DNA from 4 places in the Kitasatospora sp. NPDC048407 genome. Region 4 is predicted to be linked to each of the others. Evidence: riboswitches for the same ligand, from Rfam matches in the RefSeq annotation. Region 4 holds a riboswitch; each other region holds the start of a gene.
What was found. A riboswitch is a leader RNA that binds a small molecule or an ion and turns the genes downstream of it on or off. The one in region 4 is predicted to bind cyclic di-AMP.

Region 1 (6,998 bases), on a different contig from region 4:
CAGGCCGTACCCGCGCAGGACGGCGAACAGCACGTTCACCAGCCGCTCGCCCGCCGCCATGAGCTCCGGGTCGGGCTCGGGCGCCTGCGGCAGCGCGGCGTAGCGACGGGGGAACCGGGTGGCGTACCCGGCGTACGCGGCGAGCAGGGCGGCGACCGCCTCGTCGCGCGAGTGGCCGAGGACGGCGGCGGCCAGGTGGTCGGTCAGGTCGTCGAGGGTGCGGACGGCGACCAGGCGGCGCAGCTCGGCCAGGCCCCCGGGGACGTGCTTGTACAGCGACGGGGTGGCGACCCCCGCCTTGGCGGCGACGGCGGCCAGCGTGAGCGTCTCGGCGCCCTGGGCGTCGATCAGGTCGAGGGCGTGGTCCACCACCGCGGTGGGGGAGAGTCCGGCGCGGGCCATCAGCGGGCGACCTCGTTCAGCTCGTTCAGGAAAGGGAGCAGGGCGTCGGCGACGGCCTGGGGGTAGCCGGCCATCGGGTAGTGGCCGCCGTTCTCGATCATCACCTTACGGCCGCGCAGCGCGGCGGCCTGCCGGTCGGCGATCAGCTCGGGGTTCGGGAAATCGGGGTCCTTGCTGCCCATCAGCACCAGCGCGGGCACGTCGACGGCCTCGCACCAGCCGACCGGCGCGGAGTCCCCCGTGAGGTAGCCGCGCAGCGCGGCCTTCCGGGCGGGCTCGCGCAGCATCTCGGCGAGGCCGGCCCGGTAGGCGTCGAAGTCGGCGGGCCGCGCGGTCGGGTAGTAGAACTTCTGCATCGAGCTCCACAGGCCGGGGAACGCGGTGACCAGCGGGGCGGCCAGGCCGAACAGGGCCTTCTGGAAGGCGTTCAGCGGGAGGTTCTCGATGAAGGCGTCGATCAGCACCACCCCGGCGGTCCGCCCGGGGGCGAGCTCGGCCGCGCGGACCACGGTGGCGCCGGTGTAGGAGTTGCCGGCCAGGACGGCGCCGCGCAGGTCGAGGTGGTCGAGCAGGGCGACCAGGTCGTCGGCGATCGCGGCGGGGGAGTAGTCGGTGAACCCGGTGGAGGACTCGCCGAGGCCGCGCAGGTCCATGGTGATCACCCGGTGCCCGGCGGCGGTCAGCAGCGGTGCGAGGTGCCGGTAGGTGGCGCGCTTGTCGAGCATGCCGGGCAGCAGGACGACCGGGACGCCGGTGCCGGGGGTGTCGTCGTAGGCGATCCGGCCGCCGGGGACGTCGACGTACCGGGTGGTGCCGAGGGTGCTGTTCATCGCGGGCCTCCTGGGCGGGCGTTGCGGTGCGCCGGGCGCTGGAGGCCCGGCCGACTGCCGATAGCCATAAAGCTAAGGCTAATAGCCTTAGCCGTCAAGCCGTGGAGGCCGGCCGGATCGGTCAGATCCCCTCCACCTTGAACGGGTCGTGCTCGGCGAGCAGCTTGTCCAGCCGGGCCTGGTCCACCCGGCTGGTGATCGCGCCCTCGTCCTGGCGGTCCCGGATCACCTTGGCCAGCGTGAACGCGGAAGTGATCTCGTACAGCAGCCCGACGGCGAGGAAGGCGCGCATCCAGGCGCTCACCGGCAGGTAGGCGATCCCGAGCGAGAGCGCGGCGGTGGCCAGTCCGAAGGAGACGGCGGCCTGGGCGAAGTAGGCGGCGGTGGTCCGGTGCGGCACGGTTGCGGTCATGGCATCAGGGTCGCGCCGGCCCGGAGGCGTGGCGTGAGTACGGATACTCAACCACTCGGTCACAATCCGTCAGGTTGGCCCTGGTGAACCGTCACAAATCACCCATAGGGCGTCAGGAAATCTTCGCTGTCTCGTGGTAGCGGCTTGGAATCATGGGGTCCATAGGATTAACGTTTGATAACGCAGCGCGGTCGGCAACGCCGTAACCATGCGGCACCGTGCGCCACGCCTAATCCACTTGGGCACACCCTTCGGGGCGTCCCAGGAGCCGGGGAACCACGTTTCCACCGGGGTGAATCGGGACGGCCCTGGGCTCGACCGTAGGAGACCTTCCACCTCCGAACCCGTCAGCTAACCCGGTCGGCGGCAGGGAAGGAAGGAGCACGCCCCCGTGGCGTCGACCTACACCGAGAGCACCGGCACCCAGTTGCTCGACCACCCGGTCGAGCCGGAAGCCGCCCGGCACCGGCTGCCCCGTCAGTCCCGCGCCGGCGCGCCCCTGCTGGGCGTCACCGCGATGACCGCCGCGCTCGGCGCCACCGCACTCGGCGCCGCCCCCGCGCAGGCCGCCGCCCCGGTGCCCGTCACCGCCGCGGACGAAGCCTCCGACGGCCTCCTCGCCGGCGACCCCGGGCTCGCCCTCGCCGCCCGCATCCAGCAGCAGGCCGACGGCCAGCGCACCGCCGCCGACGAATCCGCCCGGCTGGCCGCCGCGCAGGAGGCCGAGGCCAAGCGGGCCGCCCAGCAGGCCGAGGCCGAGCAGGCCGCGCACACCCTGCCGGTGGCCGGCTACCAGCTGACCGCGCACTTCGCCCAGTCCGGCGCGCACTGGGCGCACCTGCACACCGGCCTGGACTTCGCCGCCCGCACCGGCACCCCCGTCGCCGCCGTCGCCGGAGGCACCGTCACCTCGGCGGGCTGGTCCGGCCCCTACGGCTACCGGGTCATCCAGACCCTGCCCGACGGCACCGAACTCTGGTACTGCCACCTCTCCCGGATCGCCACCGCCTCCGGCCAGGTCGCCCCCGGCACCGTGCTCGGCGCGGTCGGCGCCACCGGCAACGTCACCGGCCCGCACCTGCACCTGGAGGTCCGCCCCGGCGGCGGCGCCCCGATCGACCCGCTGCCCTGGCTCCAGCAGCGCGGCCTGCAGCCGTAGTTCTTCCGCTCATCGACGGCCGCCGCGCTCGGGCAGGAGCCGCCGGCCGAACACCGCGCAGCCGAACAGCAGCCCGCCGGCCAGGAAGAACGGCTCGTACAGCACGGTCGCGAAGCGGGCCATCGCGTCCAGCTCCGCCACCGAGCGGTGACCCGCCGCCAGCGCCAGCCAGTCCGGCACGGAGGGCGCGGCGTGCACGATCAGCAGCACCGCCGTGCCCCGGGCCGCCCACAGCAGCCCGCGGGCCGGCAGCCGCTCGCCCCACGGCCGTATCAGCGCCAGGGCCAGCGCCGCGGCCACCGCGCACAGCGGTATCGCGATGATGTCGATCACCAGCAGCGGCGTGTTGTCCAGCACCGACAGCCCGCCCGGCAGACCGGCCCGGCCGCCCAGCAGCCAGTACAGGTGCACCAGGGCGAAGACGGCCGACCAGAGCGCGGCGGCCTGCGCGGCGATCCGACGGAACGGCGGGCGCAGGCCGACGGAGGTGGCGCCGGCCGGAGTCACGATGTCCATGGCTCCACCCTGGCCCGGCGGCCCCGCCCCGCGGATCGTCCGGACGGCCAGGACCGATGGATCATCAGGACGATTCCGGGGTCCTCCGATCGGCGGACCCGGCGGGCCGAAACCCTCAGTACACCTCGGGGGCCAGCTCCGGGTACTCCTCCAGCAGCAGCCGGGCCAGCCCGGGCACCGTCCACTCGCCGCACAGGTCGATCGCGGCCTGCGCCACCGCCTCCTCGAAGTCCTCGAACTCCCCGGAGAGCTCGTCCGGCATCGGCAGGCCCCGGGCGTTCAGCTCGGCCAGGTTGCGGTAGCTGCGCCGCATCAGGCCGTGCTCCAGCAGCCGTCGCGCCCCGTCCGTGGACACCCCGACCAGCAGCGCCCGCTCCGGGCCCCAGCCACCGTCCGGATCCACCCCCGGCACCCGCTCGTACGCGGCGAAGCGCTCCTCGACGTCCAGCGCCCGGAAGTCCTCCAGCCATCCCCGCACCTGGTCGAGGTCGTCCACCGGCACGCCGTCCGCGCGCAGCAGCAGCGTGTACAGGCGCGGCCAGGTCAGCAGGTCGGACCGGCGCAGCAGCGAGTCCACCAGCACCTGGCCCTGCCAGTCGGCCTCCTCGCGCAGCTTCTCCAGCCGCTTGGCGTTCAGCCGCCGCGCCGCCCGCTGACGTTCGATCAGCAGCCGCACCGCCGCCGGGTACGCCCAGGCGTCGCCGTCCGGCTGGACGTACAGGTGCAGCTGCTCGTACAGCAGGTGCTCCAGCACCGGCGAGGACAGCTCCGGGAAACCGTCGTGCAGCCGGGCGCCGCCCAGCTCCAGCAGGGTCAGTACGGTCCGCACCGCCGGTTCGGGTACCGCCTCCAAACCCTCCTCGGCCGCCCAGTCCAGCAGGTCGGCGGCACGGGTACGGGGGAGCAGGTGCAGGTCTTCGTCGTCCACCCCGGTACGTTAACCGGTCCGCGCGGGGCCGACCGGTAGGGTCGAGTCCCATGCAGACCGTCCGGTTGACCGGCCCCCGGCTCACGCTGCGGGAGTACCACCACACCCCGGAGGAAGTCGCCGCGCTGCACGCCCTCCACGGCGACCCCCGGGTGATCCGGCATCTCCCGTTCGACGCGGCCGACTTCGAGGAATGCGCCGACCAGATCGAGCTCTACCTCGACGAGGCCGAGGCCGAGCCGCGGCAGCACTACCGGCTGGCCGTCGACGACCCGGCGGGCGAACCGATCGGCCAGGGCGCCCTCACCCGCGACGGCGAACACGCCGCCCAGCTCGGCTGCGTACTGCGGCACGACACCTGGGGCCGCGGCTACGCGGGGGAGGTCACCGCGCTGCTGTGCGCGCTCGGCTTCGACACCCTCGGCCTGCACCGGCTGTTCGCCCGCACCGACCCCGACAACCCGGCCGCCGCCCGGGTGCTGACCAGGGCCGGCTTCCGGTACGAGGGCCGGATCCGCGCCGAGTCGCACTGGGACGGCAGCTGGCACGACGCACTCCAGTACTCGCTGCTCGCCCCCGAGTGGCGGGCCGTCCAACTCGCCGCCCCCGCCCTGCGACCCGGGGGTTAACCCCACCATCGATCGGGAAGCAGACCTCATTCCGGAACCCCGGCCCGGTACGGCACCTTGGAGTAGTGCCCGACGCCGCCGACCGGCGGCACCGCCCCGACCACCCGAAGGACCGCGGATGTCCACCGCTGCGTACCGTGCCTCCACCGGCGACCACTCCACCCGGCCCGGGTTCTGGCGCGCCCCGTTCTCCCGGGCCGCCTTCCGGGAGCTCGGCTTCGCGCTCAGCGGCCTCCCGATCGCCGTGCTCGGCTTCTCCCTCGTCATCGCGCTGTTCAGCTCCGGTATCGGGCTCGCCGTCACCGCGCTCGGCCTGCCCGTGCTCGCCCTGGTGACCATCACCGGCCGCGGCTTCGGCGCCCTCGAACGCCACCGGATACGCACTCTGCTCGGCCTCGACCTGCCCGCCCCGGCCCCGGTGAAGGTCCAGCGGGAGGGCATCTGGGGCCTGATTACCGCCCGGCTCGGCGACGGGGCGGGCTGGCGGGGCGCGCTGTACCAGTTCGTCATGTTCCCCTGGGTGGTCTTCAGCTTCACGGTCTCGCTGGTCTTCTTCGTCGTCGGCTGGGCGCTGCTGCTGTTCCCCGCCTACCAGTGGGTGTGGCCCCACTACACCGACTGGAACGGCTACCGGGTCGCCAACTGGACGGATTCGAACGGCGCCCAGCACGTCTACGAGCTCGTCTCGCCGTACCAGATCGGCGCCGTCAGCCTGCTCGGCCTGCTGTTCGTCCTGCTCACCCCGCAGCTGATCCGCGCCCTCAACGGCGCCAACCGGCTCGCCGCCCGCGGCCTGCTGGCCGACCGCTGACCGTGCGCCGCTGAACATGCACCACCCCCCGGGCCCGTGGTCGGATGACTGCGGGCCCGGGCCGCACCCCGGGCCCGTCGAACGTCCGGAGGGACGGAGGACCGCCGATGTGCCCGGTCAGCAGCGCCCGTTCCGTGAACCGCCCCGTAGACCGCCCCGGGCACCGCCGGGCGCCGGCCGCCGGGCCCGTGCTGATCACCTCCCGGCCGCTCGACGAGTACTGCGCCTACCTCGGCCTCACCCGCGCCGACCTGAGCCGCCTGCCCGGCCCGCTGCTGGACTGCCCAGGCGGCGCCGCCGCGTTCGCCGCCGAGGCCCGGACGCTGGGCTGCGAGGTGGTCGCCGTTGACCCCGGCTACGCGCTCGGCCCCCGCCGGCTCGCCGAACTGGCCGCCGTCGGCCACGACACCATGGCCGGCGCCATCCGCCGCGACCCGGCCCACCACCTTCCCCGCGGCCGGCACGGCCGGCGCCGCCCCGACAAGTACCTGCGCAGCTGGGAGCGGGCCCGCCGCCTGTTCGCCGCCGACGCCGCCGCCCACCCCGGGCACTACGTGGCCGCGGCGCTGCCCCGGCTCCCGTTCGCCGACGGCAGCTTCGCCCTCACCCTCAGCTCCTACCTGCTGTTCGCCTACCCGGCGCTGTTCACCCCCGCCGACCAGTTCCGCGCCCTGCGCGAACTCGCCCGGGTCACCGCCCCCGACGGCGAAGTCCGGATCTTCCCGCTCTACGACCACACCGGCAGCCTCAGCCCGCACCTCACCGAGCTCCGCGCTGCCCTCCGCCACCACCGGATCGCCAGCCGCGTCCTGACCACCACCCCGCCCCACCGCATCCTGGCCCTGACCCCGGCCCGGTGACCGCCCCTCAGCAGGAGTCGGCCGGGGCGGGCGCGTCCCGCAGCGAGCGCACCGCCCGCAGGTAGGCGCCCACCGCGTCCCGGCTGCGGGACAGGCACTCCACCCGCTCGGTGAGCTGCCGGTGCTCGTGCTCCAGCGCCGCCAGCGTCTCCGGGGTGGCGCCCCGGACGTGGTACTGGCCGCTGGTCAGGCAGGGCAGCACGTCCCGGATGGTGCGGGTGGACAGCCCCGAGTCCAGCAGCGAACGGATCTGCCGGACGCGTTCCACCAGCGCCTCGTCGTACTCCCGGTAGCCGTTCGCCGAACGCCCCGGCTTCAACAGGCCCTGCTCCTCGTAGTAGCGCAGCAGCCGGGGCGAGGCCCCCGCGCGGCCCGCCAGTTCGCCGATCCGCATCCGCGTCTCCCGTCCACCGGAAAGGACTTGACCTTCACATCGATGTGAGGGTTCGAG
Region 2 (6,998 bases), on a different contig from region 4:
CTCTCCGGCCGCCAGGTCCCGTTCGTGCTGATCAACGGCTACAGCGAGAAGATCGCCGCACCGTTCATCTCCCCGGACGACCGGGCCGCGATGTGGATGGCCGTCCAGCACCTCGTCGAACTCGGCCACGAACGGATCGGGCTGGCAGTCGGTCAGAAGCGGTTCGTCCCCGTGCTGCGCAAGATCGAGGGCTTCACCGCCGCGCTCCAGCAGCTCACCGGGCGCACCGCCGAAGAGGCCGGGGAGCTGATCCACCACACCCTGTTCAGCGTCGAGGGCGGGCACGCCGCCGCCCAGGCACTGCTCGACAAGGGCTGCACGGCGATCGTCTGCGGCTCGGACATGATGGCGCTCGGCGCGATCCGCGCGGTGCGCCGGCGGGGCCTGTCGGTGCCGCAGGACGTCTCGGTGGTCGGGTTCGACGACTCGCCGTTGATAGCGTTCACCGAACCGCCGCTGACCACCGTGCGCCAGCCGGTCGAGGCGATGGCCACCGCCGCGGTCGACGCCCTGCTGGAGGAGGTCGGCGGGAACCCGGCGCAGCGCTCGGAGTTCATGTTCCAGCCGGAGCTGGTGATGCGGGGCTCGACCGGGTCGGGTCCGCGCAACTGATCGGTGTTTCAAGGCATTTGCGGCCCTCGCTCCTCGGCGGAGCGGGGGCCGCAGGCGCGTTCAGCTGTAGAGCTGCTCGATGTCGCGGCGGTAGGCGGTGCTGACGGCCTGCCGGCGGACCTTCAGGGACGGGGTGAGCAGGCCGCGTTCCTCGGTGAAGTCGCCGCCGACCACGCGCACCCGGCGGATCGACTCGGCGCGCGAGACGGTCGAGTTGACGGCCTGCACCGCCTCGGCGAGCGCGGCCAGGACGGCGGGGTGAACGGGGACGGCGCTGGTCACGTCCTGGGCTTTCGTGGTGGCCGGCGGGCGCTGCTGCAGGAAGTGCTCCACTGCCTCCGGGTCCAGGGTGAGCAGCGCGCCCACGTACGGGCGGTCGTTGCCGACCACCAGGGCCTGGCTGATCAGCGGGTGGGCGCGCAGGCGGTCCTCCAGCGGGCCGGGGGACACGTTCTTGCCGCCGGAGGTCACCAGGATCTCCTTCTTGCGGCCGGTGATGGTCAGGTAGCCGTCCTCGTCGAGCCGGCCCAGGTCGCCGGTGGCGAACCAGTGTTCCCGTTCGGGTATTGGTGCGCCCAACTCGTAGTAGCCGTCGAAGATTTGGGGCCCGCTCAGGAACACCTCGCCGTCCTCGGCGATCCGCACCGCGCTGCCCGGCACCGGCGGCCCGACGGTGCCCGGGCGCGGACGCAGCGGCGGGTTCACGGTGGACGGGCCGGTGGTCTCGGTCAGCCCGTAGCCCTCGTACACCAGCACGCCCGCGCCGGCGAAGAACAGCAGCAGCTCCGGGTCGATCGAGGAGCCGCCGCTGATCGCGTACCGGATCCGGCCGCCCATCGCCTGCCGCACCCGGCGGTACACCAGGGCGTCGTACAGGCCGTGCGCCAGCCGCAGCGACAGCGGGGCGCGGTCGCCCCCGCCGTCCAGCGCGGCCAGTTCGGCGCGGGCGTAGCGCTTCGCGACCTCGGCCGCCCGGTCGAAGACCCGCACCGCGCCCTTCGCCTGCGCCTCGGCCCGGCCCAACTGGTGGATCTTCTCGAACAGGTAGGGCACGCCGACCAGGAAGGTGGCGCCGAACTCGGCCAGGTCGGGCCGGAGTTCGGCGGGCTTCAGGGACGGGCTGTGACCGAACCGGATCCGGCCGAACACGCACGTCACCTGGATCATCCGGCCCAACACGTGCGCCAGCGGCAGGAACAGCAGGGTGGACGGCGTCTCCCCGGTCGCCGCGGTGAACACCGGCTCCAGCAGGGCGTGGCAATTCGCCGCCTCGGTGAGGAAGTTGGCGTGGGTGAGCAGGCAGCCCTTGGGGCGACCGGTGGTGCCGGAGGTGTAGATCAGGGTGGCCTCGCTGTCCGGGCCGAGAGCCGCCCGCCGCTTCTCCAACTCCCCGGCGGGCACCGCCTTTCCGAGCTCACCGAGGGCCTCGACGGCGTTCTCGTCCAACCGCCAGAGCGGCACCGTGCCGCCGGTGCGGGCGATCGCCGTGGTCAACACCTCGGCGGTGTCGGCGTCCTCCGCGACCGCCAGGGCCGCGCCGGAGTCCCGGACGATCCACTCGGCCTGCTCGACCGAGGAAGTCGGGTACACCGGCACCAGGGACGCGCCGGCCGCCCAGGCCGCGAAGTCCAGCAGCGTCCACTCGTAGCGGGTGCGCGACATCAGCACGATCCGCCCGCCCGGGCGCACCCCCACGGCGATCAGCCCGCGGGCGGTCGCCGCCACCTCGTCGGCGAACTGACGTGCCGTCACATGCTGCCAGCCGCCTGCGGGTTGACGTCTGGTGAGCACCTCGGCGGCCGGGGCTTCGGCGGCGTTGCGGAACGGCAGGTCGGCGAGGCTGCCGGAGTCCGGCGGCGGGACGAGGTGCGGGGTGCGGGCCTCGACCACCCGCCCGTCGGAGTGCAGGACTTCGACGGGCGCGCGGTCGCGCAGGTGCTCGGCGCGGGCGGCACGGGCGAGGGGGTGTGCCATCAGCGAACTCCCTTGGGTGGGGTGGGGTTCGCCCAGGGTAGGGACTCCGCCGCGAACTTACTAGACGGTAAGTTCCTTGACAGTGACGGGTGTTGGGCTCGCTTCGGCCGCTGCGTTCAGCCCTCTTCGACGGCCGGGGCCGGGCCGGTGAAGCGCTCGCCGTCCCGGCTGCCGCCGGTGCGGGCCTGGGTGCGACGGCCGGTGGACAGGTAGTCGCGCACCAGCAGCTCCACCGCGTCCTGCGGGCTGCTCACTCCGAGGCGCATCATCGCCTCCAGCGCGAGGTCCGCGTCCAGCGTGATCGTCACCTTCGCCATCGCACCGCTCCAGGGGCTCGGGACTGCTTCCGGTCTTCGGCGTTCGGCGTTCGGCGTTCGGCGTTCGGCCTTCGGCGTTCGGCCTTCGGCGTTCGGCGTTCGGCGTTCGGCGTTCGGCCTTCGGTCTCGGCCGAGGATAGGCCGCTGCCCCCGGAGCCGACCAGGGTCCCCGAGGGCAGCGGTGTCCGCGGTGCGGTCACCTCATGCGCGTGCGCGTGCGCGTGGTGTGCGCGGTGCGTGTGGTGTCAGGCGGTTCAGACCCGACCGGCGAAGTCCGGCGCCCAGTTGGCGATGGTCTCGGTCTTCACGCCGGACTTCGGGTTGGCGGCCTCGACGTACTTGCCGTCGCCGATGTAGATCGCCACGTGGTAGACGCCCGAGTTGGAGCCGTTGTTCGACCAGAACAGCAGGTCGCCCGGCTGCAGGCTGTTCAGCGAGACCCGGGTCGAGTAGTCGGCCTGGTCCGCGGCCACGCGCGGCAGGCTGATGCCGGCCTGGCGGAACGCGGCCTGGGTCAGGCCCGAGCAGTCCCAGCCGCCGTTGCCGGTGCCGCCGTAGATGTACGGCTGGCCGACCTTCGACAGCGCGAAGTCGATCGCCGCGGCCTTGGAGCCGGTCGCCTTGACGGCGGCGGTGGCGGTCGTGGTGGCGGTCGTGGTGGTGGCGGCGGGCTTGGCGGGGGTGCTCGGCTGGGCCGGCGCGGGGGTGCTCGGCTTGGCCGGGGCGGACTGCTTGGCGGGCGCCGACTGCTTGGCCGGGGCCTGGGCGACCGCGACGTTGCCGAGCGCCAGCTTCTGACCGGGGTAGATCATGTCCGCGCCCTCGGTGAGGACGGAGCGGTTCAGCTCGTACAGCTTCTCCCAGCCGCCCTCGACGTTCTGACGCTGGGCGATGGCGGACAGCCAGTCGCCCGCCACGACGGTGTAGCTGCCGGAGGCCTGGGTGTCGGCCTGCGGCTGAGCCTGCGGGCGGCTCTGGGCCTGGCTCTGGCGCTGCTGCGGGGCCGGCTGCTGGGCCTGCTTCGGCGCCTGCGGCTGGGCCGGGGCCTGGGCCTGCGGCTTGGCGGTGGTGGTGGAGCCCGTGGAGGTGTCGACCTGCGGGGCGGCGCCGCCCTTGGTCAGACCGGCCTGGACCGAGCACACCGGCCAGGCGCCGGGGCCCTGGGAGGCCAGCACCTTCTCGGCGACGGCGATCTGCTGGTCCTTGGTGGCCAGGTCGGCGCGCGGGGCGAACGCGGTACCGCCGAAGGCGGCCCAGGTGGAGGCGGTGAACTGCAGGCCGCCGTAGAAACCGTTACCGGTGTTGATCGACCAGTTGCCACTGGACTCGCACTGCGCGACCTTGTCCCAGGTGGCCACCGAAGCGGCGGAGGCGGTACCCGCGGCCAGGCCGGGGACCGTGAGGCCGATGCCCACAACACCAGTGGTGGCAATCAGACGGCGGGCGCGCTTGGCGCTGATGGGCAGCATGAAGAAGCGTTCCTCTCCCACGCCTGCGAGGTGAGCTGTCGGATTCGGGCTGGAGTTGCCCGGCCGCGCACACCTTTCGGCGCGCACGGCTTCACCCCAAGCCCCGGACCGGTCCGTCAGGACCGCCCCAGGGCGACTTACCTGGTTCCCCCGCCCCTGCCGCGGTGCGTCATTGCATGAGCCGGCCCACCCGGCGGCAGGATTCGGCGTTCCGGGCGAGCTGGGTCCGTGTGTCCACGAACGTGGGCAGGACATTAAGCGGAATTAAGGACGATTAGCAAATTCCTGTGACGGCCGTCACCGGGTCCGAAAAATTCGATCAAGGAATTTTGGGCGAACTCCACGGCGAGCGGCCAAACCTGGGCTTCCGTCAGGAAATTGGCGATCTTGTGCCCGTTTTGGGTGGTTATGTGGCCTGCCGGGCGAATATTCGCCTTGGCTAGTGTTTGTGACCGACCGGATGGGGAGTTATGGGCGTTCTGTCCATCTTGTCCCGGGAGCTGAAGACCCTTTGCTGACAGGTCGTGGAATTGCGGCCATCGCCCATTTCTGCCGAACTGATGGGTGATGCTACGTCAGAATGCTTAGCTGTTTCGGAAGTCGCCGATTTCCGTTGTGACAGCCATCTATGCTGCCCGCGACGATTCGGAGTCCCTGCACGTTTCGGGAGGCGGCCATCGTGGAGCAGTGGGAGAACGCGCGGCAGCAGCGGCCGTTGTCGGGGCGGCGGCGGGTGTTGGCCTGGCTGGCGGTCGGGACGGTGGCGGCGGTCGGTGGGGGAGTGGTGCTGCGGCAGTCGTTGGCCGGGGCGGAGCCGGCGGCGGGGGCGGTGGGCGAGGGCGGGCGGCGGTGGTCGGATGCCGAGGGGTGGGGCGGGAAGGTGCCCGGGGCGGGGAGTGCCGTGCGGATCACCGACAAGGTGGTGCTGGACGGTGATGCCAAGGTCGGGTCGCTGCTGATCGACACGGGTGGGTCGCTGGTGTTCGCCGGGGACCGGTCGGTGACGTTGGAGAGTGCGGGCAACGTCGAGGTCCGCGGGGTGCTGGCGCTCGCGCCCGATGCGGCGCACACCCATACCTTGCGCTTTCCCGACATCGACGAACGGCGGTTCCAGGGCGGCGGCATGACCGTCGTCGACACCGACACCGGCCTGTGGGTCACCGGCCGCGGTTACCTGCGGCTGGACGGTGCGCCCCGGACGGCGTGGGTGCGGGCCGCGACCGAGCTGAAGGCGGGGGACACCGTACTGAAGCTGGCGGTGGCGCCGGAGGGTTGGCAGGTGGGTGACGAGCTCGCCGTCACGCCGACCGCGCCGCCCGATGCCGAGGGGTTCTCCGATGCGTACGACCTGGTGACGGTTCAGCGGGTGGACGGCCCGAGCGTCACGCTGGCCGCGCCGTTGCAGCACGCGCACCCGCGGGTGAGTCTCGGTGGTGGGGCGGTGTTCGGGGCGGAGGTGCTCAACCTGACGCGTAACGTGCGGGTCGAGGGCACCGAGCAGGGGCGGGCGCACGTCCACCTGACGTCCAGCCGGCCGGCCGATGTGCGGCATGCGGTGCTGCGGCGCGTCGGGCCGCGGGCGGTGGGGAAGGAGAGTTGGAACGGGCAGCCCGTGAGCGAGCCGGTGCTCGGGCGGTACGGGTTGCACTTCCACATGCTGCTGGACACCTCGCGCGGCACGGTGGTCGAGGGCGTGGTGGTGCGCGACGCCGGAAGCCACGCGTTCGTGCCGCACAACAGTCACGGCATCACGTTCCGCGGCTGCATCTCCCACAACACCTGGGAGGACGCGTACTGGTGGGACGGCCCGATCGACACCCGCACCCCGCAGGGCCCGTCCGACGACATCGCGTACGAGGGGTGCGTCGCCTCCAGGACGGTGTTCGAACCGAATCCGCGCGGCTACCGGCTGACCGGCTTCAGCCTCGGCGCGGGCACCGGCTCCTCGGCGAAGGACTGCGTGGCCGTCGGCGTGCAGGGCGCGACCGGGGCGTCCGGGTACGAGTGGCCGGAGACCAGCGAGGGGGTGTGGACGTTCGAGAACTGCCTGGCGCACAACAACCTGGAGAACGGCATCTTCGTCTGGCAGAACTCCGAACACCCGCACACCGTCAGCCGGTTCGCCGCCTACCACAACGGCGGCTGGGGCATCGAGCACGGCGCCTACCTGAACGACTTCGCCTACCGCGCCTCGGTGCTGTACGGCAACGCCGCCGGCGGGATCGCCGTCCACGCGCTCGGGCGCGACAAGGGCACGGTGTTCGACGGGCTGCTGATCGACGCCGCCGGGAAGTCCGACTACGCGGTGGCCACCCTCAAACACCAACTCGACGGCGAACTCGTCACCCTGAGCCGCAGCCGGCTGACCGGCTACCGCAAGGCCGGGGTGGCGTTCCGGGCCACCGGGGACGGGAAGCCCGACGACATCGCGGTGCTGGACTGCGAGTTCGGCGACGGCCCCGAACTGTGGCTCGACCCGGACGCGCCCGCGCCCAAGCAGATCCTGTTCCGCAAGGCCGGACAGTCGGAGACGCTCGCGCTCGGCAAAGCCGGCCCCGGACTCGCCGCCGGACCGTGGAACGCCGCCACCAGCCCCGCCGCCGCGCCCACGCCGCCCCGGCAGGTG
Region 3 (6,998 bases), on a different contig from region 4:
ACGAAATCACCAACCAGAAGTGGCGGGCCGGCGAGCACAAGGCCGGCATCGCCTCCGCGTTCGACGAGAAGGCCCTGCTGCGCGCCGTCACCGAGGCCAAGGCGCAGGCGCCCGTGGTGCTGGTCTACCTGCACTGGGGCGAGGAAGGCGTGGCCTGCCCGACCGCCGCGCAGACCGCACTCGCCAAGAAGCTCGCCACGGCCGGCGCCACCGCCGTGGTCGGCACCCACGCCCACACCATGCTCGGCGCGGGCATGCTCGGGAACACCTACGTGGCGTACGGCTTCGGCAACTTCCTCTGGTACGGCACCTCGAACTACACCGCTTCCGACGAGACCGGCGTCACCACACTCACCATCAGCACCGACGGACGCGTCACCGGAGAAACCTTCACCCCCGCCCACATCGACGGCCGCGGCGTGCCCGTCCCGCAGACCGGCAGCGCGGCGAAGGCCGCCCAGCAGCGCCGCGACGGCCTGCGCGGCTGCACCGGACTGGCCGCCGTCCCGAAGTGACGGCGGCTCGACCGGGCGGCCGTCAGCCCAGGTTCAGCACCTGGCCCGGGTGGATCAGGTCCGGGTTCTCGCCCACCACCTGCTGGTTGCTCTGGTAGAGACCGCTCCAGCCGCCGTTCAGCTCGTGGCTGCGGGCGATCTTCGCCAGCGTGTCGCCCGGGCCGACGGTGTACGGCTGCGGGGACGGGGTCGCGGCGGACGGGGATTCGGCGGGCGCGGGCGCGCTGCCGGGCGTGGAGGCGCTCGGGGGCGGCGTGGTGGTGGCCGGGTCGGGGGTGGTGGGCTGCTGGGTGCCGCCGTTGCCGTGGCTGTCCTGACCCTGGCCCTGGTCGTTGCCGTGGCCTGTGCCGTTGCCGTTCTCGGCGCCGTTCCCGTTTCCGTTGCCGTTCTGGTTGTCGGACGGTGTGGTCGGGGTCGGGCTCGGGTCGGTCGACGGCGCAGTCGGCGTAGTCGGAGCGGTCGGAGCGGTCGGGGTGGCCGGGCTCTCCGGGGTGGGGGCCGGGGACGGCGTGGCCGCAGGCGGCTGGGGGTGCGTCAGCTGTATGTAGCGCTCGTACAGGCTCTGGTGGCTGGTCCAGAACCAACCGCCGTTCTTCTCGTACCAGTACACGTGGTACACCGGGTCGTAGCCGGGCAGGCCGGAGAACACCGGAGTGGCGTTCTGCGGGGCGACGGTGCCGTCCGAGGCGGTGTTGACGGCGGCGATGCCGCGGGCGCCGCGCAGCGCACCCGATTCGTCCGCCGAGTCGTTGTTGTCCACCACGCCGGGGGCGCTGACCGTGCGCAGGCCCGCCGTGTCGGCGCAGGACACCCATGGCTGCGGGCCCTCGGTGGCCAGGATCCGTTCGGCGACCGCGATCTGCTGGCTGCGGGTGGCTCCGCTGGGCAGCTCGGCGTACCGGGTACCGCCGTAGTCGATCCAGCGCTGGGCGGTGATCTGGAGGCCGCCGTACAGGCCGTTGCCCGAGTCGGAACTCCAGTTGCCGCCGCTCTCGCAGTCGGCGACCCGGTCCCAGACCGTGCTGGGGGCGGCCTGCGCACCCGTCACGGCGAGCAGGGGCAGGGCGAGGCCGACGCCGGCGACGCCGGCTGCGGCGATCGCCCGCTCGGCGGCTTTCTCCGCCTGGCTCTGCCGACGGTGGCGCCCGGAACCCGTGAAGAGCATGCCAGATCCTCTCCGCACGCCTGCGAGGTGAGCTGTCGGGTTCGGACCGGAGGGAGGCCCGGCCGCCGTGTGCCGGCGGGAGCCGGTGCGGAGGCTTCACCCCTAGCCGTGGGGGCGGCGACGTACCTGGTTCCCCCGTCCCTGTCCAAGGGTTGTGGTGGTCGACCCGGCAACGCGGCGGACAGGGTTCGGCGTTGCCGCGTGCGGGGCCCGGCGGTGCGGGCCGGACCGAGCCTAATCACTCGAACGGAGCAATCACAAGCTCATCGCGGCCGTATTACGGCCGAGTTGCGCTGCCCGGGCGGTCGGGCGGTCGGGTGATCCGGCGGTCCGATGGTCGGGTGCGAAAGTCTGGCCGATCGGTGGGATTGGGGGAGCGGGGGGAGGGAAGGCGGACGGTCCCGCTTGGGCCTTGGAAGCTGAATTGTCATCAAATGCCGTGGAATTAAAGCGAGTTGAGCGATATCCGGGCATTGCAGGCGTTGCGGATAAATCGCGCGACAGCTGCTTCGGGAGCTTCCTACCATCGCGGTGATCGCTGTTCCCCGACCCGCTGTGGAGGTGCCCGTGGCTGTGCTGATTCCCGAAGTACTCCGGGTGGAGCGCCAGTTCGCCCGTCTGTTCGTCGGCCAGTCGCTGTCCGTCCTGGGCGACAGGGTGTCGTTCGTCGCGCTGCCGTTCGCCGTGCTGTCGATCGGCGGGTCGGCCGCCGATGTCGGCCTGGTGGCTTCGGCGGGCCTGCTGCCGGTGCTGGTGTTCATGCTGATCGGCGGCGTGTGGGCGGACCGGATGCCAAGACAGCGGATCATGCTGGCCTCCGATCTGGTGCGGTGCGTGGTCCAGGCGGCCGTCGCGGTGTTGCTGCTCACCGGGACGGCCCGGGTCGGGGTGCTGGCACTGCTGATGGTGGTGTTCGGGGTGGCGGACGCGTTCTTCCTGCCCGCCTCCACCGGGCTGATCCCGCTGCTGGTGTCCGGTGAACGGCTGGGCGAGGCCAATGCCTTGCGCGGGCTCGTCCACTCGGTGGGGTTGGTGATCGGCCCGGTGCTGGCCGGCGCGCTGGTCGCCCTTGCCGGGCCCGGCGGTGCCCTGATGGTGGATGCCGCGAGCTTCGCGGCCAGCGCCGCCGTGCTGGCGAGACTCGGTGCGGTGGGCGGGCGGGCCAGTGCGGAGCAGGCCGAGCGACTCGGGTTCCTGGCCGAACTCCGGGTCGGCTGGCGGCAGGTGCGAGAACGGGCCTGGGTGTGGTCGGGCATGCTCGCGATCGCGGTGTACCACGTGGTGGTGTTGCCCTCGGTGTTCGTGCTCGGCCCGGTCCTGGCGGACCGCGAGTGGGGCGGGGCCGGCGCCTGGGCCGTGGTGGTCACCGCCTTCGGCCTCGGCTCGATCGTCGGAGACGTCTGCGCCTACCGCCTGAAACCGGCCCGGCCGATGGCGGTGGCGGCCGTCGGGATGGCGATTGCCTCCTGCCAGGCGCTGATCATCGGATCCGGTGCTCCGGTCGCGGTGATCGCCCTGCTGGAGGCCTGCACCGGAGTCGGCGTCTCGCTCTGCTTCGTGCTGTGGGAGACCTCACTCCAGGTGCACATACCCGAGCAGGTGCTGTCGCGGGTCAGCTCCTACGACCACCTGATCTCGGTGGCGCTGATGCCACTCGGCCTGGTGCTCGCAGGCCCGCTCGCGGACGGGATCGGCGTGCACCGAACGCTGTTCGGCATGACCGCGCTGGGAGTGCCCGCCGCCCTCCTCCTGCTCGCGCTGCCGGCCGTCCGGAAGCTGCCCGCACGACCACAGGTGGACGCACCTATCCAGTAATCCATGAAAGAGTGGAATAGGCTCGTCGTGCACGCCGCGCGGTCAACGCCGGCGGAGCACCGCACCACGCACCACGTTCCACGCACCACGTTCCACGCATCACGCACCACCCGGGAGCCGTCCATGTCCGTCGAGGCCCAGCGCCCGCTGCCACCCCGGGCAGCCGCGCCGACCACTGCTCCGCCCGCCATCCCGGCCGGCGGGCCCGGTGGCCGCCCGATCCGGCTCGGGCTGCGCGCCAACCTCGCGCAGTTCGGCCTGCTGGTGGCGGTCAACGCCCTGGTCGGGGGCATGCTCGGGCAGGAGCGGACGGTTCTGCCGCTGCTCGCCGACAAGGTCTTCCACCTGTCCGCCTACACGGGTGCGCTGACGTACATCCTGGCGTTCGGCGCGACCAAGGCGGTCACCAACTTCTTCGCCGGCACCCTCTCCGACCGGTACGGGCGCAGGCCGGTGCTGATCGCGGGCTGGCTGGTGGCCCTGCCGATACCGGCGATGCTGGCCTGGGGCCCGACCTGGGGCTGGATCGTCGCGGCGAACGTGCTGCTGGGCATCAACCAGGGCCTCACCTGGTCCACCACGGTGATCATGAAGATCGACCTGGTCGGCCCGGCCCGGCGCGGCCTCGCGATGGGCCTGAACGAGGCGGCGGGCTACCTCGCGGTGGCCGTCACCGCGACCGGCACCGGCGCCATTGCCGCCCACTGGGGTCTGCGCCCACAGCCGTTCCTGCTCGGCGCGGCCTACGTCGCGCTCGGCTTGGGCCTGACGGTCGCCGCCGTCCGGGAGACGCGCGAGCACGCCCGGGCGGAGGCCGCCGCCCATGCGGTCACCACAAGCACGGCACTGGAGGGAGCGGCCGGCGGGGCCTCGCCGGAGGGTACGGTCGCTGCCATGCCGGAGGATGCGGCCACTGCCCGCGCGAACGCCGGTGGCGACGACCAGGCGGCGCTCAGCACCGCCCGAATAGCGCGCACCACCAGCCTCGGAGACCGGGCGCTGTCCAGCGCCAGCTGGGCCGGTATGGTCAACAACCTCAACGACGCCCTCGCCTGGGGCATCTTTCCGCTGCTGTACGCCGCGCACGGTCTGGAGATCGGCCGGATCGGCATCCTGGCCGCGCTCTACCCGGCCGTCTGGGGCGCGGGGCAGATGCTCACCGGCTGGTGGTCCGACCGGATCGGCCGCAAGCACCTGATCACCGCGGGCATGCTGCTGCAGGCCGCCGCCCTCGGCCTGGTCGCGGTCGGGACGACCTTCCCCGTGTGGGCCGCCGCCCAGGCACTGCTGGGTGCGGGCACCGCCCTGGTCTACCCGACGCTGCTGGCCGTCATCGGCGACGTCGCCCACCCCGCATGGCGGGCGCGCGCCGTCGGCGTCTACCGGCTGTGGCGTGACGGCGGCTTCGCGGTCGGAGCGCTGGTGGCGGGCATCCTCGCCGACGCCTACGGCGTGACCACCGCGATCTGGGCGGTCGCCGCGCTGACCGCAGTGGCCGGCGTCACCGTGGCGGTGCGGATGTACGAGACGCACCCGCGCAACTGATCAGCCGCCGGCGGTTGTCGCCGGCGGTGGCGAGGGGCGGCAATCCCGGGGTCATGGCACCGGGGTCGCAGTCAGAGGACGAGCGATGCGATGCCGTGCGGGTGTCGGGCAGCGTGGGGAACGGAGGAGGTTCAGGCGGAACAGGATGCTGCGGCGGGTGCGTCGCGGCAGGCCGGTGCGACGGTGCCGGGAAGGCCCTACGGGCAGGCCGTGGGGTGGAACTCCGTGCGCAGGGAGGCGAGTTCGGAGGTTCGAGCGCCGTGGGCGCGCAGGTGCTCCTCGAGCGTGCCGTGGTGGGAGCGGACGGAGATCAGGGCGCGGCGCAGGTGGACGGCCGCGACCGGGCGGCCGGCGTGGCCGGGGACGTCGGGGTCGTGGGCGGTGAGTCCCAGTGCCGCGTTGGAACGCAGGAAGTCGGAGAGGATCTCCGGCTCCCCGGCGCCCAGCAGCGACTGCACCAGCGCGACCACCACGCCGGTGCGGTCCTTGCCGGACGCGCAGTGCACCAGGACGGCCCGGCGCTCGGCGGCCAGCAAGGTCCGGACGAGCGCGGCGGCCGGGCGTCCGGCGAGCTCGGCCATCAGCGGGTACAGCTCGGCCTGCTCCTCGGGCCAGCGCTGCTCGGCGAAGACGGGGACGTGCAGGTGCCGGATGCCGCTGTCGCCGAGCGCATCCGGGCGGGCGGTGACCTCCGGCGTGCTGCGCAGGTCGAGGACGGTGCGCACACCGAGGCCGAGCAGCGTCCGGGCGCCGTCGGGCGTCAACTGGTCCAGCGCACCGGAGCGGTAAAGGATGCCGTGGGGCAGTGCCCCGAGCCCGCCCGCGTCCCGGAAGTTGCGCACCCCGGGAAGGGCGGTCCCGTCCGCTTCCGCTGCCATCGGTTCGTCCGCGATCACGCCGGCCATCCTAGGCGGCCCCGGGGGCGCCGGCCCACGGCACTCCTAGGTGGGGACGACGGCCAGGACCACCGCGGTGTTCTCGCGGATGGCCGGGCCGTCCAGCTCGACCGCCACCCGGGCCGATTCGGTGCTGGTGACGGGCTTCAGCGGGACCGAGACCGCGGGAACCTTCGCGGTGTTGCCGCACAGGCCGGCGTAGTCCATGACGTCGCCGTGCGGGTAGGCGCTGTCGTCCAGGTGCGCCAGCTGATCGGCCGTCAGGCCATGTTGCTGCAAGTAGTCGGTCATTGCGGCGCGGGTGCTGCGAAGCGCCACCGCGACGTGCAGTCGGCCGCTCTCCGGATCGACCCGGGCGAGGTAGTGCAGGTCCGTCGCCCCGGCGGGCAGGTCGAGTTCGTAGGCGGCCAGCGCCTGGTCCAGCGACAGCACGGTGCCCTTGCAGGCGCGCCGGTCGCCGGCCGGCAGCCCTTCGGCGGTGAACAGGCGTACCACCCACAGACTCATCAGGGTAAAGACGGTCAGCAGTGTGAGGCCGATCGCCCATCGCACTGCGCGTTCCCCGGTCTCCGACACCTTCGCCCCCCGCCCCCTGCATGCCCACGCACGCGGTCCGCGCGACGCTAGCAGAGCCGCCGCGTCGCCGTCGGCCTTATCGGGCAACGGAATTGGCCGCGGGGCCGGCTTGCGGGCATCGGGGACATGCAGGGACGCAGGGGGAGGGACGGTCGGTCAGCTGAGGGTGATGCCGGGGTAGAGGGGGTGCTCGGCCAGCAGGTCGACGGCGCGCTTGGCGACCGCGTCGCGGATGGCGGGGTCGAGGACGTACTGGGCCTTGGAGGAGCCGGCGGCGGAGGTCGCGGCCAGGACGGTGTGGATCAGGTCCGCCACCTCGTCCAGCTCCGCGGTGCCGAGGCCGCGGGTGGTGAGGGCGGGGGTGCCGAGGCGGATGCCGGAGGTGTACCAGGCGCCGTTCGGGTCCTGCGGAACGGAGTTGCGGTTGGTGACGATGCCCGAGTCCAGCAGCGCCGCCTCGGCCTGGCGGCCGGTCAGGCCGTAGGA
Region 4 (6,998 bases):
CACCCGTCCGCAGCTCCCGCACCAGCCCCGCCGCGGCCAGCGCCGTCAGCGAGGTGCCGCCCAGGTAGACCGAGCCCAACTCGCGGACGTCCAGCTCCAGATCGGCCGGCTCGTCCGTCGGCACGCAGGAGGCCGGCTTGCCCGGTACGGCCGTCAGCCGCCAACGGCCCGCGTTCCACGGGCAGAACGCGTCGGTGACCTCCAGCACCGCGTCCACCGGCTGCGCCCAGCCGCGCGCCTCAAGCGCCTTCGGCAGGTCCACCAGCCGCACGAACATGGCGTCCACCAGCCGGGGCATCAGGTGCCGGTAGTCCGACACCAGGTGCAGCAGCGGGTCGTCCGCCGGCAGGTTGAACGCCTCCACCCGCTCGGTGAGGTCGAGGTCAAGCAGGAACTCCCACAGCCGGGCGTACACCCAGGGCTGCTCCGCCTGCACCGCGCGGACCCGGACCACGCCGGCCGCGCCACGATCGTTCCAGTCGTCCTTCACCGCGTACCGGGCGTAGCCGAGCAGCTCACCGGTCTCCGGATCCTCCGCCACCACCGACTGCAGCGGGGAGAAGCCGCTGCGGGACTCCGGCGCGTCCAGCACCGGCAGCTTGTCCCAGCCCGGCTGCCGCACCAGGGTGCCCGGGCGGCGAGTGGCCAGACGGTCGTACAGCTCCTCGCAGCGGGCCAGTTCGGCCCCCGGATCGGCCAGCCGCAGCACCAGCTCGCCGCGGCGCTCCGGCGTGTGCACCTTCACCCGGCCGCGGATCATCGATATGACCGCCTTGCGGGTGCCCTGCCCGTAGCCGAACCGCCCGTAGATCACCGGCTCGGACGCCGTCAGCACCGCCAGCGCCTCCCCGGCCGCATGTACGTCGGCCAGCTGACGGCGCATCATGGCGGTCAGCGCGCCCCGGCGCCGATGGGTGGGCAGCACGCCCACCATCGTCACGCCCGCCGCCGGGACCACCGCTCCGCCCGGCACGACCAGCCGGAAGCTGAACGCCGAGCAGCCGCCGACGATGCGCTCGCCCTCGCAGATCGCCAGCGAACGCTCCACCTCGGTCAACTCGTGCCACAGCGCGCGTTCGGCGGGAGCCTCCCCGCCGCCGCCGAAGGCCACGTCAAGGGTGCTGTACCAGGTCTCCCACTCCTCGGCGCGCAACGGCCGGATGGTCAGATCGGGGTGTCGAATCGTCATGAGCCCCTGCCTACCACCCGATCCGGAACCGTGCGACCGATTTGTCGCGCCCATGCCGTAGCCGGCCTCCCGGGCGGCCGAAACCCACCGGAGCGTGCCCCTCCCGTTGCACTCGGTGCCACCGGGCCGTCGACGCGCGCACCGGCGGTGGATACAGTCGGTCCCCATGGTCGGCAGAGCGCGCCCCAGAGCGACGGGCCGGGACGGCGGACCGTCCCGCGAGCCCGTGACGGCCCGGCTGCGCGCTGCGCTGTACCGGGCCAGGCGCAGGGTGCGCCGCACCGGAGTCGACTACTTCCGCGGCGACGGCGTCGACTGGTGGGCGTTCGCCGCCCTCGCCCTCGCCGTGCCCGTCCTGGTCCTGCTGAACATCCTGCTTCCCGACTGGGCCCCGCCCACCGCCCTGGTGCTGCCCGTGCTGGCCGGCGCGCTGCTGCTGCGCCCCGGCACCCTGGTGCTGCTGTACGCCGTCGCCGCCGCCGGACTGATCACCGAATCCCTGGTGCACACCGGCGAACGCGTCGCCAGCGCGCAGCCGGAGACCTACACCCACGGCGTCACCCCCGGCTCCGCGCTGGTGGTCGGCGCGGTCGGCGTCGCCGGACTGCTGGTCGCCCAGTTCCGCCGCCGGATCGGCGTGCCCTGGCGCGGCGGCTCCACCATGCTGTTCGACCTGCGCGAGCGGATCCGGATCCAGGGCCGGGTCCCGGAACTGCCCGACGGCTGGCACACCGACACCGCGCTGCGCCCGGCCGGCGGCCAGTCCTTCTCCGGCGACTTCATGGTCGCCGCCCGCACCGGCCCCGGCGGACGGATGCTGGAAGCCGTCCTCGCCGACGTCTCCGGCAAGGGCATGGATGCCGGCAGCCGCGCCCTGCTGCTCTCCGGCGCCTTCGGCGGCCTGCTCGGCTCGCTGCCCGCCCACGACTTCCTGCCCGCCGCCAACGGCTACCTGCTGCGGCAGGACTGGGCGGAGGGCTTCGCCACCGCCGTCCATCTGGTGGTCGACCTGGACACCGGCGAGTACGAACTGCTCTCCGCGGGGCACCTGCCCGGCATGCACCGCCTCGCGGGCGCCGGGTACTGGGAGGTCAAGGAGGCCGAGGGCCCGCTGCTCGGCGTCTACGACGAGGCCAAGTTCGAGGGGGTGCGCGGCACCCTCGGCCCCGGCGACGTCCTGATGCTGTGCACCGACGGCATGGTGGAGATCCCCGGCCGCGACCTCGCCGAGGGCATGGACCGGCTGATGGGCGAGGCCGACCGGCTGGTCGCCACCGCCCCGGGGTCGATCCGGCCAGGCTCCGCGGTCCGGCTGATCGACACCGTCGCCAAGCACGTCAACGACGACCGCGCGGTGCTGCTGGTCTGGCGCCGCTGAACCTCCGTCCGGTGCAGACGCGGTGAGCGCGGAGTGTCCACGGAGTGTCAAACCCGGACGTTGATCTTCGGCCAATTCCGGTTCGCGGCCCGAGCCGGGCGGCGATGTTGGATCTGCCTGCCGGTTTGCCGCGCAGGCCAGCACGGACCACCGCCCGCCGACGGGGTGTCAGAACCCGTCCGCTATCGTCGCGGTCGGCGAAAATCAGTCCTGCCAGGCGGGTTCGGGCACCGAGCGACCGGGCAAGTCCTTTACGCACTCAGCACGAGCGACCACACTGAGTCCGGATGGAGTGGTGGGGACACGGGGGGCAGGGGCCGGTTTCCGCCTGGGAGCCAACGCCGGCTTCCACCGAACCCCCGCCATGAATCGAGGAAGTGAGTCCCGGTGGCCTTCTCCGTCTCCGCGCTTGTCCTGTTCGGCATCATCGTCGCGATCTTCATTCGCAACAAGCAGCTGAAGACCGGGCACGCCATCGTCGCCGCCCTGTTCGGCTTCATGCTGAGCCAGTCGACCATGGCTGGCCCGATCCAGCAGTTCCTCACCTCGGTCTCCAAGGCCATCGCGTCGATCGCGGGCTGACGGCCTGTCGGCTCCCCGGCGGCACGCCACGACGGGCGGGAGACACCCCCGCGCCGTCCATTCGGCCTGCCCACGGTGACCAGGCTCACCCGCGACGTCACGCCAGGTCCGCGCCCGAACGCGCACGGTGGCCGAAGTCGCCCACCGTGCGGGGTTCGTACGCGCACTGTCATGATCGCGTACGCGCACCGCAGCGTGGTGTCGGCACAGCGTGACCTGGTGGATCGTCAGCCCCTTCCCGATCCAGGGAGCGGGGCCGATCGGCGTTTGCCAGCCTCACGGGCCGTGGGATTTGCTTCCTCCGCAGCCCGGCCAGTGACCGGGCGGGCCACCGGACGGAACGCCTAGTCCTGCCGTCGTCCGGTGCCGACCAGATACCACGCCACGGCAGGAGCGGGGGAACCACAGGTAAGTCGCCGGGCCCGGAAACCACCGGGAACGGCTCGGGGTGAAGCCGCAGTCCCTGCGGCCGGGCAACTCTCGCCCGAACCCGACAGCTCACCTCGCAGGCGTCGGAGAGGAACGCCTTCATGTCCGCTCAGGGCAAGCACCGCAAGCCGAGCCTGGCCACCATCGCCCGGATCGCCATCGCCACCGGTGTGGCCGGCGCCGCGATCGGCCTCCCGGTCACCGCCGCCTCCGCGCACACCGCCACCGAGCAGGCCGGCAGCCGCCCGTCCACGGTCTCGGTGGACGCCACCCCCGTCGCCGACCAGGCCGCCGCCCCGCACAGCTACCGGGTCGCCTCCGGCGACACCCTGTCCAAGATCGCCGCCGCGCAGCACGTCGACGGTGGCTGGCAGAAGCTGTACCAGGACAACCGCTCCGTGGTCGGTGGCAACCCCGACCTGATCTTCCCGGGCCAGAAGCTGGCCATCAACGGCCAGGCCGCCGCCCCCGCGCAGGCCCCGGCCGCCAAGTCCACCTCCACGGACACCGCCACCGCGCCGAAGGTCGCCGTCAAGAAGGCCGACACCGCGAAGCCGGCCACCACCGGCACCGTCAAGGCCCAGCCCGTGGCCCCGGCCCCGCAGGCGGCGCCCCCGGTCGCCACCACGGCCACCACCGCCACCACGGCCCCCACCGCGGTCCCGGCCGCCGCGAGCAACAGCTCCACCTACGTCGCCCCGGCGCCGGGCAAGGTCACCACCGGTTACAAGGTCGCCGGCTCCAACTGGGCCTCCGGCTACCACACCGGCATCGACTTCCCGGTCGCCACCGGCACCAGCCTCAAGGCCATCGCCAACGGCACCGTGGTCTCCGCCGGCAACGGCGGTGCCTACGGCAACCAGGTCGTCATCAAGCTGGCCGACGGCAAGTACGCCCAGTACGCCCACCTGTCCTCGATCTCCGTCTCGGCCGGCCAGTCCGTGACGGCGGGTCAGCAGATCGGTCTCTCCGGCGCCACCGGCAACGTGACCGGCCCGCACCTGCACTTCGAGATCCGCACCACCCCGAACTACGGCTCCGACATCGACCCCGTCGCCTACCTGGCGGCCCACGGCGTCAACGTCTGATCCACGCCTCACCCCCGAAGGCCCCGCGCAGTCCGCTGCGCGGGGCCTTCGGGCTGTCCGGCGAACCGTGCTGGCGCCGCGGAGAACGGCAACGGCCCCGACTGCGTTGGCAGTCGGGGCCGTTGGCCATTCGGAGCGGGTGACGAGAATCGAACTCGCGTGACCAGTTTGGAAGACTGGGGCTCTACCATTGAGCTACACCCGCAAAGGCGTACCCGCACCGCGTCGCGGTGGCGAGGACTGGATCAGGGTACCTGGTCGAGCCGGTGGATTGCACACTCCTTCCGCGCTGTCGGCTCGCGAATATCGCCCCGGTCGGAGGCGGCCCGACGTGTACTCTTCTGCTCGGCACCACGGGGTGTGGCGCAGGTTGGTAGCGCGTCCGCTTTGGGAGCGGAAGGCCGTCGGTTCGAATCCGGTCACCCCGACCGTGCGGCAGGGTCTCGTCCGTGGGCGGGGCCCTGTTGTCGTTGTGGGGCGCGGCCGCCCCGGCCCTGCTCCGCTGTCGTTGTGGGGCGCGGCCGCCCCGGCCCTGCTCCGCCGTGCACCCGGTGCCGGGCGCAGTCACTTTCGTGGTACCGGTAGGATGGACCGCTGGCGGTAGTACGGACAGCATTGCAGCCCCAACCGCCTATCGCCCTGACCGCAAGCCCCCCTAGGAGACCCCACCGTGAAGAGCGCCGTCGAGACTCTGAACCCGACCCGGGTTCGACTCACCGTCGAGGTGCCCTTCGAGGAGCTCAAGCCCAGCCTCGACGCGGCGTACAAGAAGATCAACCAGCAGGTCACCGTTCCGGGCTTCCGCAAGGGCAAGATCCCGAACCGGGTCATCGACCAGCGCTTCGGCCGTGGCGCGGTGCTGGAGGAGGCCGTCAACGACGCGCTTCCGCGCTTCTACACGCAGGCCGTCGACGAGGGCCAGATCGATGTGCTGGGCCAGCCGGACATCACCGACATCGCCGGTGTCGAGAACCTGGCCGACGGCGGTGACCTGAAGTTCACCGCCGAGGTCGACGTCCGTCCCGAGGTCGCCCTGCCGGACTTCGCCGAGATCGCCGTCGTGGTGGACCCGGTCGAGGTCACCGACGAGGACATCGAGAAGTCGCTGCAGCAGCTGCGCGAGCGCTTCAGCTCCGTGAAGGATGTCGAGCGCGCCGCCGCCGAGGGCGACGTCGTGGTCATCGACCTGGAGGCCAAGGTCGACGGTGAGGTGCCGGAGGACGGCACCGCCACCGGCGTGAGCTACGAGATCGGCTCCGGCCGCCTGCTGGACGGCATCGACGAGGCCGTCGTCGGCCTGTCCGCCGGTGAGGCCAAGACCTTCACCACCACCCTCAAGGGTGGCACCCAGATCGGCAAGGACTCCGAGGTCACCGTCACCGTGACCACCGTCCAGGAGAAGGAACTCCCGGAGCTGGACGACGAGTTCGCGCAGCTGGCGAGCGAGTTCGACACCCTGGAGGAGCTGCGCGGGGACTCCCGCAAGCGCCTCGAGCGGATGAAGGAGTTCGACCAGGCCACCCAGGCCCAGGAGAAGGTCCTCGACGAGCTGCTCACCCGGGTCGAGATGGACTACCCGGAGAAGCTGCTCGCGGACGAGATCGGCACCCGCAAGCACAACCTGGAGCACCACCAGCTGGAGCCGATGGGCATGACCCTCGACACCTACCTGGCCTCCCAGGACAAGTCCCGCGAGGACTTCGACAGGGAGACCGAGGACCAGGCGAAGAAGGGCATCAAGACCCAGTTCGTGCTGGACCAGATCGTCAAGAACGAGGAGCTGGGCGTCAACCAGGAGGAGCTCACCGAGCACCTCATCCGTCGCGCCGCCGGCTCCGGCCTGACCCCGGACCAGTTCGCCCAGCAGGTCGTCCAGGGCGGCCAGGTCCAGCTCCTGGTCGGCGAGGTCGCCCGCGGCAAGGCGCTGGCCCTGGTTGTCGAGGCCGCCAAGGTCACCGACACCAACGGTGAGGTCGTCTCCTTCGAGGACGATGAGGAAGAGGTTGTCACCGAGGCCGCCGCCGAGGAGACCACCGAGGCCTGAGCCTCGTAACCGCCGGGAATCCGGCGGACCGCAGCACCGGGACGGGCCCGGGCACCGCATGGTGCCCGGGCCCGTTCGCGTTGGGCCCAGTCACCCTGCGCTCACAGCGAACAGTTCTGCGTGGGGGATTCAGCGGCCGGGCCTGCGCGTTAGGGTCGGTGGACAGCGACACACACGCAGATCGACTGAGCAGGTGGCTAAGTGACGTTCCCGCAGATGCAGATGCCTGGCCCGATGGCACCGCACGCCGCCGGCGGCGACGTGGGCGGCGGCCTGGGCGACCAGGTC

Region 1: linked by a shared signal. The riboswitch ahead of ACGFWJ_RS30340 (M23 family metallopeptidase) and the one ahead of ACGFWJ_RS34715 (peptidoglycan DD-metalloendopeptidase family protein) in region 4 are both predicted to bind cyclic di-AMP.
Region 2: linked by a shared signal. The riboswitch ahead of ACGFWJ_RS35535 (transglycosylase family protein) and the one ahead of ACGFWJ_RS34715 (peptidoglycan DD-metalloendopeptidase family protein) in region 4 are both predicted to bind cyclic di-AMP.
Region 3: linked by a shared signal. The riboswitch ahead of ACGFWJ_RS07050 (transglycosylase family protein) and the one ahead of ACGFWJ_RS34715 (peptidoglycan DD-metalloendopeptidase family protein) in region 4 are both predicted to bind cyclic di-AMP.

What each region holds. Positions count from the first base shown of each region.
Region 1 is NZ_JBICXW010000022.1:77,917-84,914, forward strand. It holds gene ACGFWJ_RS30325 (TetR-like C-terminal domain-containing protein) at 1-402, opposite strand, end outside; gene ACGFWJ_RS30330 (alpha/beta fold hydrolase) at 402-1,232, opposite strand; gene ACGFWJ_RS30335 (YiaA/YiaB family inner membrane protein) at 1,354-1,644, opposite strand; cyclic di-AMP (ydaO/yuaA leader) riboswitch at 1,861-2,025, shown strand; gene ACGFWJ_RS30340 (M23 family metallopeptidase) at 2,036-2,803, shown strand; gene ACGFWJ_RS30345 (DUF3995 domain-containing protein) at 2,813-3,319, opposite strand; gene ACGFWJ_RS30350 (hypothetical protein) at 3,435-4,247, opposite strand; gene ACGFWJ_RS30355 (GNAT family N-acetyltransferase) at 4,298-4,876, shown strand; gene ACGFWJ_RS30360 (sensor domain-containing protein) at 4,995-5,687, shown strand; gene ACGFWJ_RS30365 (class I SAM-dependent methyltransferase) at 5,822-6,547, shown strand; gene ACGFWJ_RS30370 (MerR family transcriptional regulator) at 6,555-6,941, opposite strand.
Region 2 is NZ_JBICXW010000039.1:14,286-21,283, forward strand. It holds gene ACGFWJ_RS35520 (LacI family DNA-binding transcriptional regulator) at 1-612, shown strand, start outside; gene ACGFWJ_RS35525 (AMP-dependent synthetase/ligase) at 673-2,586, opposite strand; gene ACGFWJ_RS35530 (hypothetical protein) at 2,703-2,903, opposite strand; gene ACGFWJ_RS35535 (transglycosylase family protein) at 3,158-4,372, opposite strand; cyclic di-AMP (ydaO/yuaA leader) riboswitch at 4,378-4,554, opposite strand; gene ACGFWJ_RS35540 (hypothetical protein) at 4,660-4,815, shown strand; gene ACGFWJ_RS35545 (hypothetical protein) at 5,052-6,998, shown strand, end outside.
Region 3 is NZ_JBICXW010000002.1:371,964-378,961, forward strand. It holds gene ACGFWJ_RS07045 (CapA family protein) at 1-515, shown strand, start outside; gene ACGFWJ_RS07050 (transglycosylase family protein) at 538-1,680, opposite strand; cyclic di-AMP (ydaO/yuaA leader) riboswitch at 1,684-1,850, opposite strand; gene ACGFWJ_RS07055 (MFS transporter) at 2,248-3,495, shown strand; gene ACGFWJ_RS07060 (MFS transporter) at 3,619-5,040, shown strand; gene ACGFWJ_RS07065 (tyrosine-protein phosphatase) at 5,238-5,945, opposite strand; gene ACGFWJ_RS07070 (hypothetical protein) at 5,982-6,443, opposite strand; partial or broken gene ACGFWJ_RS07075 (glycine hydroxymethyltransferase) at 6,669-6,998, opposite strand, start outside.
Region 4 is NZ_JBICXW010000035.1:26,411-33,408, forward strand. It holds gene ACGFWJ_RS34700 (GNAT family N-acetyltransferase) at 1-1,189, opposite strand, end outside; gene ACGFWJ_RS34705 (PP2C family protein-serine/threonine phosphatase) at 1,356-2,567, shown strand; gene ACGFWJ_RS34710 (hypothetical protein) at 2,955-3,149, shown strand; cyclic di-AMP (ydaO/yuaA leader) riboswitch at 3,520-3,674, shown strand; gene ACGFWJ_RS34715 (peptidoglycan DD-metalloendopeptidase family protein) at 3,680-4,666, shown strand; tRNA gene ACGFWJ_RS34720 (tRNA-Gly) at 4,801-4,871, opposite strand; tRNA gene ACGFWJ_RS34725 (tRNA-Pro) at 5,021-5,094, shown strand; gene tig (trigger factor) at 5,337-6,710, shown strand; gene ACGFWJ_RS34735 (ATP-dependent Clp protease proteolytic subunit) at 6,933-6,998, shown strand, end outside.